2 regions of the Cellvibrio polysaccharolyticus genome follow, and region 1 is predicted to be linked to the other one. Evidence: predicted binding sites of a transcription regulator. Region 1 holds the regulator's gene; the other holds the start of a gene.
What was found. The regulator PhoB, encoded in region 1, activates phosphate uptake and scavenging genes when phosphate is short. The targets are predictions, from matches to a motif close to TGTCATAAANNTGTAACA.
Positions count from the first base shown of each region.

Region 1 (5,084 bases):
CGGTAGAAGCGTTCGGTCAGCCGGGGGATGTGTTTTTGCTCGATGCCGGGGCCGTTATCCGTCACTGAAAAATACAGCCGGGATTTGTCCTGCCAGAGCTTCATGGCAATGGTGCCCTGTTCCGGGGTGTACTTGACGGCATTGATCACCAGGTTGGAAAAGGCGCTGTGCAATTCCTTTTCATTGCCCGACAGGTATAAGTCCGGCTCGCATTCGAGCAGAATTTGCTGCGACTTTTCACTGCCCAGCGCCATGGCTTCCGAGCGAATCACCGCCAGCATCGGCCCCAGCGCAATATTTTTGAGGTTCACGCCGCTGTCGGTGGTTTCCAGTTGGGAGAGCAGCAGCAGATCGTTGATCAGCAAGGCCATCCGCCGCGCCTGTTGTTGCATTTGTTGCAGCGGTCTATCCCACGCCGGTTTGTCATTGTGGTCTGCGAGGGTTTCCAGATAACCGTTAATTACCGTGAGCGGGGTGCGCAGTTCGTGGGATACGTTGGCGACGAAGTCCTGCCGCATTTGTTCAAGGTTATGAATGCGGGTGACATCGCGAACCACGATAAGCCGTTCGTTTTTACCGAAACGGGTGATCTGGAATTGCAGCTGTTTGGAGTTGAAACGCGGTGAGGGCAGTTCCAGCGGGTCGCTGTATTCGCCGCTTTCAAAATAACTGACGAAGCGGGGGTGGCGAACAAAGTTGATCACCGACAAACCCTGGTCGCGGGCGTGAAAACCCAGCAAGCGCTGCGCCGCCGGGTTCCAGAAATCGAGATGGCCGCGTTGATCCAGCAAAATAACACCATCGCGCAGGGCGCTGGTGGTTTCCTGAATGCGGTTGACGACCGCCTGCAGTTCCTGTTTTTCGTGCTGATGGCGGCGTTGTAAATGGTAAATGCTGTCGAAAATATCGCCCCACAGGCCGTCGGTTTCCGGCGGGTGTTCGGCTTCGTCACTGCGCGCCAGCCAGATATGCAGGCGGCGCATTTGCCACAGTAGCCAGCCAATGTAGGCAACGCCGGCCAGCACCAGACAAACCGCCAGCGCACCACTGAGCCAGCCGATGATCATGGCAATTATCATCAGCCATGCCAGGCGTTTGAGTTCAGCGTAAAAGCCCTGACGCAAGATTCCGTAACCTCGTCAATAAATCGAAAATAAAAAGCCGCTCCGGCAGATCCTCACCGGAACTTGCTGCTGAACTTTGCCGGTGGAACTTCCCTGCGGACATTCCCGCGCGCTTCCCCGGCAGGATTTTCCTGAGCCGTCGCTCAATAACCGGCGCTGTTTGCCCGGTTAGAGATCAATGCGGGTAGAAAAACGGTAGCCGGTGCCGCGCACAGTCTGGACAAGGTTTTCATGATTATCCACCGTCAGCGCTTTGCGCAAGCGGCGAATGTGTACATCCACGGTGCGCTCTTCCACATACACATTGCCGCCCCAGACGTGATCCAGCAATTGGCTGCGGGTGTAGGCGCGCTCCTGATGGGTGAGGAAAAATTCCAGCAGGCGGTATTCGGTAGGGCCCATGTCGACCGGTTGTTCGTGAATGGTGACACGGTGGCTGATGGGATCAAGGCAAAGGCCTTTTACGATGATCGGCTGACCGTTGATTTGCGGGTCGGCGCGGCGCAGCACGGCTTTGAGCCGGGCGACCAGTTCGCGTGGAGAGAAAGGCTTGGTGATGTAATCATCCGCGCCAACATCCAGCCCCTGAATTTTATTGTCTTCCTCACCTTTGGCGGTGAGCATGATGATCGGAATATCCGCGGTTACTTCGTCGCGTTTCAGGCGTCTGGCCAATTCCAGCCCGGTGGTGCCGGGCATCATCCAGTCAAGTAGTAGCAAATCCGGTTTTTCATCCACTACCAGCGCGTGGGCATCCTGTGCATTCCCTGCTTCAAGGCAATTGTAATCGGCCATTTCCAGTGCAACGCGCAACATGTCGCGGATTGCCGGCTCGTCATCAACGATAAGAATTTTGCGGCCGCTCATAAAGTCACCTGAAGTTGTCAAACATGTAAGAGTTACAGGATTATTAAATAAAGCCTGTGTTACACAATTATGACAAGGGCTGATGATTTATGCTTTTAACGCTATTGGAGCAATAAATCTATCGCAATTGCTGCAAAAATAATCATACCGACATAATTATTGTGCAGAAATGCCTTGAAGCAGGCCTCGCGCTCGCGAAAACGAATTAGTATTTGTTGCCAGATAAAGCAGCCGGCAACTAGTACCAGCCCGCAATAATAAACGCCACCCAGCTCAAAACGGCCACCGACCAGCACCAGGGTATAAAGCGTCATCAGCTGTAATACACCGGTAATCAAACGGTCCTGATCGCCAAACAAGACCGCCGTGGATTTAACGCCAATTTTAATATCGTCATCGCGATCGACCATGGCGTAGAAAGTGTCATAAACCACCGTCCAGAGAATCACCGCCAGGTACAACAGCCAGACATCTTCGCCGAGGTTGCCGCGCTGTGCGGCAAACGCCATCGGCACCGCCCAGGCGAAAGCCGCGCCCAGCACAACTTGTGGCAGATGGGTGTAGCGCTTCATAAACGGATAGGTAAAGGCCAGCGCCAGGCCGCCCACCGACAGTTGCACGGTGAAACTGTCAGTGAACAGCACCAGCATAAACGCCACCAGACAGAGCGCCACAAACAAACCAATGGCTTCACGGCTGCTGACTTCGCCGGTGGCGAGCGGGCGTTCACGGGTGCGTTTAACCTGGCCGTCAATGCGGCGGTCAGCGAAGTCGTTAATCACACAGCCGGCGGAACGCATGACAAAAACGCCCAGCGTAAAAATCACCAATAAATCCCAGCGCGGAAAACCGCCCGCCGCCAGCCACAGCGCCCACAGTGTTGGCCAGAGTAATAACAGCGAGCCGATTGGGCGATTCAGACGGGTGAGGCGAATGTATTGGGCGGCTTTAACGCGCCAGATGGCGGCGGTGGCCGGTGTTTTTTGTAGGGGAGCCATAAAAGTTTCCGACAGAAGGCGTAAATGGCAGTGCGCGCACTGCATCGGCGGGCTACTTTGCCACGGATGACCGATCAGGTGAAGAGACGGGGTCGCTATCCTGGTACAAGGCGGTGAAGTGATCGAGGAAGACTTCGCTGACCAGCAATGGCCGGTTGTCGAGGCGAAACACCGAGCGCCGGCCCCACAAGGGTTGTTCGCCCTGCAATGCCGGCGGCAGGTAGCGGTTGCCTTTGCCAAAACAGGCAATCACGACCGGGCTGCGTTCCAGTTGCGGATGTTTGAAGAGAAACTTCCCCAACGGCTGGTTGCCCTGTTTGCGCAGCCGTCGCAAGCGCCCCGTGAGGCTGGTGAGCGGCAATACGCTGCGGGCAAAAACCCAGGGTTGCCGGTGGCCGCGCAAGACCACTTCGCGGATCAGCGCCAAGCCAGGTCTGCGCATCGCCAGCGCCTGTTGTTCTTCACGGGTGGGGATGCCGCGAAACTGACGCACAATCTGCACATCAAACTGCCCTTCGCTGAGCGCAATCAGACGCGCGGTGAGCGAGGTTTCATTGAGTAACCAGGTTTGCAGCGGCAGGGGCGGGCGGTTTTGCGGGGCGATGGCGAGCAGCGATTGCCAGCGACAGCTTGTCTGCGAACTGAAACTGAATGGCGATAACACGCGCCGAAACTCCGGACAATGAGTGGAGCTGCCATGGTATCAGGAAGCGCGCTTTTGGTGCGTGATTCATACCCCGTGCAAGCTTCGCAGATGCCTGTTGCATTTACCGCGCCGGGATTTTGCGCTGCTGACCCGACTGCACCCCGAAAAGTGCCTCTTTCACAATAACGACAAGCGCGCCATGGCGCTGGACGCAGCGAGCCAATCCGGTGCTATATTGGATGACCATACGGCTTACGGCCCGGTACACAAGCAGAGTCAGGAACAGCTTTTGCCTGGTCTGCCTCTTGTTCCCGCCGCTATGGCGGGGGAGAATTTATGGCTCGGGCGTTGCTTGTGCCAGCATAGCGAGCCATACAGATCGGGCGACCGGTGTGGCCTGTCGCAATATTGCGCAAGCTTCCACCAGGGTTGCAAACAATAACAACGGAGTTTTCATGAGTTTGACCAAGCGCGTTTTACTGGCAATGGTGTGCGGCATTGCCGTTGGCATCGGTCTTAATAATTACCTTGGCATTACGCCGGATAACCCGGTACCGGCAACACCGGCTGGTCAATGGATTTTGCAGTACGTGGTGGATGGTTTTCTGGATGCCATCGGGCAGATCTTTCTCGCTTCGCTGAAATTGCTGGTGGTGCCGCTGGTATTTATTTCCATGGTCGGCGGCAGTGCCTCGCTGGGTAATCACAGCAGCATGGGGCGGATGGCTGGCAAAACCATTTTCCTGTACATCATCACGACGTCCATCGCGGTCAGCATCGCGCTGGCTATCAGCCTGGCGGTTGGCCCCGGTGAAGGGCTCAACATGAAGCTGCCGGAGAATGTGGCACTGCCGACGGCGCCATCGATCAAGGACACGCTGGTTGGTATCTTCCCGAGCAACCCGATTCAGGCGATGGCCGAAGGCAACATGCTGCAAATTATTGTCTTCTCGCTGCTGTTCGGTGTGGCGGTATCGCGCACGGAAACGTCCCGCAAATACATTCTTGAATTGTTTGATCACCTGAACAATGTGGTGATCAAAATGATCCTGATGTTGATGGAATTGGCGCCTTACGGGGTTTTCTGCCTGCTGGCGAAGCTGTTTGTCACCACCGGTTACGAGGCGGTGCTGGATCTGGCGAAATACTTCTTCACCTTGCTCGGTATTCTCATTTTCTACGGTGTTTGCGTATACAGCCTGATGTTAAAAGCTTTTACCGGCCTGAGCCCACTGAAATTTGGCCGCAAAATGTGGCCGGTGTTGTTGTTTGGTTTCAGTACCTCGTCCAGCGGTGCCACCATGCCCTTTACCATGCGCACCATTCAGCATGATTTGGGGGTGGATAACAAAGTGGCTTCGTTTACGGTGCCGCTCGGCACTGCGATTAACATGGACGGCACGGCGATTATGCAGGGTGTGGCAACGGTATTTATCGCCCAGGCCTACG
Region 1 covers NZ_PRDL01000001.1:4,114,625-4,119,708, reverse strand. The annotation lists gene phoR (phosphate regulon sensor histidine kinase PhoR) at 1-1,124, opposite strand, end outside; gene phoB (phosphate regulon transcriptional regulator PhoB) at 1,293-1,991, opposite strand; gene ubiA (4-hydroxybenzoate octaprenyltransferase) at 2,093-2,989, opposite strand; gene C4F51_RS17375 (chorismate--pyruvate lyase family protein) at 3,042-3,653, opposite strand; gene C4F51_RS17370 (dicarboxylate/amino acid:cation symporter) at 4,091-5,084, shown strand, end outside.

Region 2 (5,084 bases), 1.2 Mb from region 1:
CAATGATCAGCTGTACCGGGTTACGGTCGTTGGTGAGATTCCGGCGGTAGCGGCGGAGCAAATTGCTGCCAGTATCGAAGCTTCCACCGCTGTAGGGCCGGTGGAGCAATAAGGTGATGATTGAGCAGGGCACCGTCGCTGCGATTGAGCAGGACTGTTTGTGGGTGGCCACGGTGCGCCGCTCCACCTGCTCCGGGTGTCGCTCCGAGGCGGGTTGCGGGCAAAGTATGCTGGCGCGTGTCAGTGGCCATAATCCATTACTAAGGGTGCTACTCAACGGTCATACTACTGACCAATTTACCGTAGGTGACCAGGTGGATATCGGCGTGCCCGAGTCGCTGGTCGCCACCGGTTCTCTGGTTTCCTATTTGTTGCCGTTGGTATTTTTACTGGTTTTTGCCGGCATCGCCCATCATCTCTTTGCCAGCGATGGCATCACTGCCTTAATGGCGTTGACCGGTTTGGTGGCGGGCGGCATTTTGCTGCGCCGTTTTGCCTGGCTCTCGCGAGACAATCCGCGGCTGCAACCGGTGTTGATCACCGCTCATTCTGCTTTACCTCTCAGGAATCCGGTGTGTTAGTGATTACCGAGCATCTGGCTGTGCCGGATCATGAAATTGAAATGCTGGCGATGCGCGCGCAGGGCGCCGGTGGTCAGAACGTCAACAAGGTGTCGTCGGCGGTTCACCTGCGCTTCGACATTCCTGCCTCTTCCTTGCCGGACGATTACAAAACCCGTTTGCAGGCACTGAGCGATCAGCGCATTACCTCGGACGGTGTGGTGGTGATCAAAGCACAGCGCTTTCGCTCCCAGGAAAAGAATCGCGAGGATGCGCTGTTGCGTCTTGCGGAGTTAATTCGCAGTATTGTGTCGCAGCCAAAACCGCGCCGGCCAACTCGTCCTACCCGGGCATCGGTAGTCCGTCGTGTGGAGGGCAAAACCAAGCGCGGCGACGTCAAGCGCTTTCGCAAGAAGGTCGATTACTGACCATATATTGCTGAAAACAAATGCTGCGGTTTCGGCCGTGGCGTTTCGCCGTGTACAACGCCATATCCGCCGCTCGTACCCATTCTGAAAAATTACCCACCTGCGACAAATCGGCCACGCCAATGCTGATGGTTGAATTAATGGTTTGCGCGATCGGGCCGCTGGTATCAATAAAATGATGCAGCGCGATGGTGGTGCGCAATCGCTCTGCCACCTGCATTGCACCGGCCTTGTCGGTATCCGGCAACAAGATAACGAACTCCTCTCCGCCATAACGCCCGGCAATATCCACCTGCCGCGAGGTGTGCAGCAAAATTTTCGCAATTTCCTGAAGAATAATATCGCCGGTGCCGTGTCCGTGGTGATCGTTGATGTTTTTGAAATGATCAATGTCCAGCATGATCAAACTCGCGTTGCCCTGTTGCCGCTTCATTCGCTCCTGTTCTTCCTGGGCGCGTGCTTGCCAGTAGCCTCGGTTGTAAAGGCCGGTGAGTGCATCGATACGGCTGAGGTGTTGCAGTGCCTTTTTTTGCTCTGATAACTGAATTGCCAGCCGCCAGGCAATGCCGCCAATCATTAACGGATAAATCAGCAGCAGCGGCAGGCAAGCCAGCACAACCTGCATATCGGTGTTGATATGTAATTGAAACCCCAGTACCAGCCCGCCTATCAGCACACCCGCCACCGACGCCAGCGCGCCTTTTAAAAACAACACCGGGCCACCGGCTGCCATGTTATTCATCCACAGCATCATGGTTACCAGTGCGCCGGGTATCGGATTAAACCCCATGGCCACCAGCCAGACGCCGGCAGTGCCACTGTCGATAAGAAAACTCTGACGTTCGGTTTGATAGGGGTTGGGGCTGCGTAAGGCAATCTGGTAAGCCACATGCGGCCAGACGAAACCATTGAGAAACAGGAGCAGCCAGAGAACCGGCGGATGGGCGAGGGGATGAATGGCTACGGCGATTGCCAGAAAACCCAGCCCCAGACCAATAACACGCGCAGGATAGATACGTTTGACGAATCGCGCGCCTCGTCCGGAGAGTTCTTTCATGGCGTTTCCCTGGGAAAGGACTTTCGATCACCCAGCCTAGCACTATTTTTGCGCAGTCAATAATGGTTTTAATGTGGCGTTACACATTTACTCATTCCCTGGTTGCTTGAGTATTATGTGTCACTTTTTGAGCGTTCCAGAGCGTGTTGGCAAGGCTGGCAAGCGGTATTCTGTCGGCTTGCTTTATCCAGCTCGCCAGCGCAGCGGCAACATCGGGAAAATGTTTCGCATCGGGTTGGGGCGTGGCCAGCCAGTCCCGGATGCACACCGCATTGAGGGTTTGTGCAACCTGCGCGTAACCCAGTTCTTGCAGCGCAAGGGCATTGGATTGCTGTTCCATTTGCCCGCCTACCGGTTGCACCAGCAATTTTTTCCCGAGGTGTAGCGCTTCGCTGGGCAGCTCGAAACCGGCGCTGCAAATAACCCCTTCACATTGGTGCAAGGCTTGTTGAAAGTGATCCCGTGACAAGGGGTGTAAATGAATGTGGGCGGGCAAATTGCCCGTGTAGCGGTCGCCGTGAAAAACGTGAAACTGGCAGGTGTTGATTGGTCGCAGCGCCGGCAAAAAATCTTCCAGGCTGGCAAAGGGTAAATACACCAGAATTTCGCCCTGGTTGATCAAGCAAGCGTGGCCGGTGTTTTCTACCATCGGCGGTAAAATAGCTTGCTGGAAATGATGCCAATGCAGTCCGATCGGTTGGCTGACCGGGGCAAAAAATCGCATAAACCCACGGGTAAACAGGTTGGCACCTTGAGTCGGAACCGGGTGCAGAAAAGCACTTTGGTGAGAAATGCCCAGCGACGTTTTGCCGGCTTTTTTTGCCGCCCAGGCGGAAACCGGTTCAAAGTCACTGATGATCAGATCGTAACCGCTGACATCCAGTGTGTTGATATCCCGCCGCAATTGCAGCAAGTCGCTTTTCAGCAAAGTGCGCGGATAGTCTACTTTCCCATGTCGGGTTACAAAGGTCAGGCCACGGAACAGGCGGTAATGACCGAAGATCTCCATATCAAAAAATGCGTCCGGCTCGCGCCCGGAGAAAACCCAATCAACGTTAATATTTTCCGCCGCCAACGCTTTCGCCATGATGCGTGCGCGGGTGATATGGCCGTTACCTGTCGCTTGCACGCCGTACAAAATTTTCATTATGAAAGTGCCGGGGTGGTGAGAAAAATAGCGGTAAGCGTGCAACTGCAACCCAACAGCGCGCCAGCGGCGATATCACTAGGGTAGTGCACACCGAGTAAAACCCGGCTGGCACCAATCAGCGACGCCCAGATAAAAGCCGGTGCGGCAAACAACGGATAAAACTGCAACAGCAGACAGGCAAACACAAACGCAGCCGCGGTGTGGCCTGAGGGGAAACTGAATTTATCCGACGGAACAATCCAGGCTTCATAGGTTTCAATGCGCACCGCTGGCCGGTCTCGCCGAATGGTATTTTTCAAGAGCAGATAAAGGGAAACTTCACCCACGTAAGCCAGCAAACCGGCAGCGAGAAACGCCATGCTTTGTTGGCTGTCGAGCAACAAAATAATCAGGGTAATGAAGATGTAAAAAGGGCCATCGCCGCTGCGGGAAATCCAGCGAATCGATTTGCGATAAGGATAGCGTTTGGTAACATGCAGCCACAAAAAAAGTAGCGTATCGAGGTGATGGATTCTTTGTAGAAAAGTATTCATAGTGTCACCCTTCGCGTTTATGACGACACACAAATAGCATGCCTTTATGACACTTCTGTGACGCCCGGCAGGCTCCTGTTAAACGGCACGCTGCGGTGTTTTCTCTGGATTTAAAAATGAATTTTTATTATGGCCAAACCTGATAAAAGGGGGCTGCCCCGCCTCATTGCTGCCTTCGGCTATTCCATGAAAGGTTTTGCCGCCGCCTGGCGGTTTGAAGAGTCTTTCCGTCAGGAGCTGATTCTGGTGGTGTTGCTGCTGCCTTCTGCTTTCTGGCTGGCGGTCACCCCGGTGGAGCTGATACTGCTGATCTCCTCATTGTTTGGCGTGCTCATCGCCGAGCTGATCAACTCCGCCATTGAAGCGGTGGTAGACCGTACCGGGTTTGAGTTGCATGAGCTCTCCGGCAGGGCAAAAGATATTGGTTCTGCTATGGTATTTTTAAGCATTCTGCTCGCTGCTCTAATATGGGGCATTATTGGCTGGTCGCGCTTTGCCTCATAGCGGCAATAAAAAACGCTTTATACAAGGAATTTGGTAACGATTTTGACGACATGGTGCTACTATCCCGAATTATCTCCTGACGACCACAGCGGGTGAATCTCCGGGTCTTAAGGGTTTCATCGACGCTTCATAGCCTGCCTGCAGGACCGTTTATGATCGCCGTAAGAGATTTAATGACACCGATTGGCTCGGAGGCCTCTCCTGACGATTTACTGGGACCTGTAATTGAAACCATGCGGCACAACAGCCATTCCTGTGTCGTGGTAAGTGAGGCCGGGCGCGTTGTTGGCCTGCTCACCGAGCGTGACCTGATAGGCGTGTTTATGAATGTTGCCGGCGACGCCGTTAGTCGTCCGGTTGCGGATGCCATGGTTGTTAACCCCCTCTGCGTAAATGCCAATGACTCATTGCTTGAGGCGTTGAAGCTGGCGCGTACCCACAAGATTCGTCATCTGCCGGTGGTTGATGATAACCAGCTGCTGGTCGGCATGGTTACCCACACCGATATGATCAACGTTTACGTGGATATCCTCGAAAATCAGGTGCAATTGATAGACGACAACATGCATCTGCGTGCGCAATCCCTTGAGGACCCTCTGCTGGGCATTGGTAATCGCCGGGCCATGGAAGGGGATCTGGTGCGAGTGGCAGCCAACACCCGGCGCGCCGGTCAGCGCTTTGCTATCACCTTGTTTGATCTGGATTATTTCAAAGCCTTTAACGACCACTATGGCCATGTGCATGGCGACAAGGCGTTGAAACAGGTGGTCAACACCATGGTTGAAAGCATGCGCCACGGCGACAGCCTTTACCGTTATGGGGGTGAAGAGTTGCTGTTATTGATGCCCAATA
Region 2 covers NZ_PRDL01000001.1:2,956,059-2,961,142, reverse strand. The annotation lists gene C4F51_RS12655 (MucB/RseB C-terminal domain-containing protein) at 1-112, shown strand, start outside; gene C4F51_RS12650 (SoxR reducing system RseC family protein) at 117-581, shown strand; gene arfB (alternative ribosome rescue aminoacyl-tRNA hydrolase ArfB) at 575-988, shown strand; gene C4F51_RS12640 (diguanylate cyclase) at 957-2,045, opposite strand; gene C4F51_RS12635 (MJ1255/VC2487 family glycosyltransferase) at 2,137-3,192, opposite strand; gene C4F51_RS12630 (phosphatase PAP2 family protein) at 3,192-3,728, opposite strand; gene C4F51_RS12625 (diacylglycerol kinase) at 3,858-4,232, shown strand; gene C4F51_RS12620 (diguanylate cyclase) at 4,385-5,084, shown strand, end outside.
Region 2: C4F51_RS12630 (phosphatase PAP2 family protein) is a predicted target of PhoB. The motif match lies at 3,774-3,791, and genes of this name have one in related genera.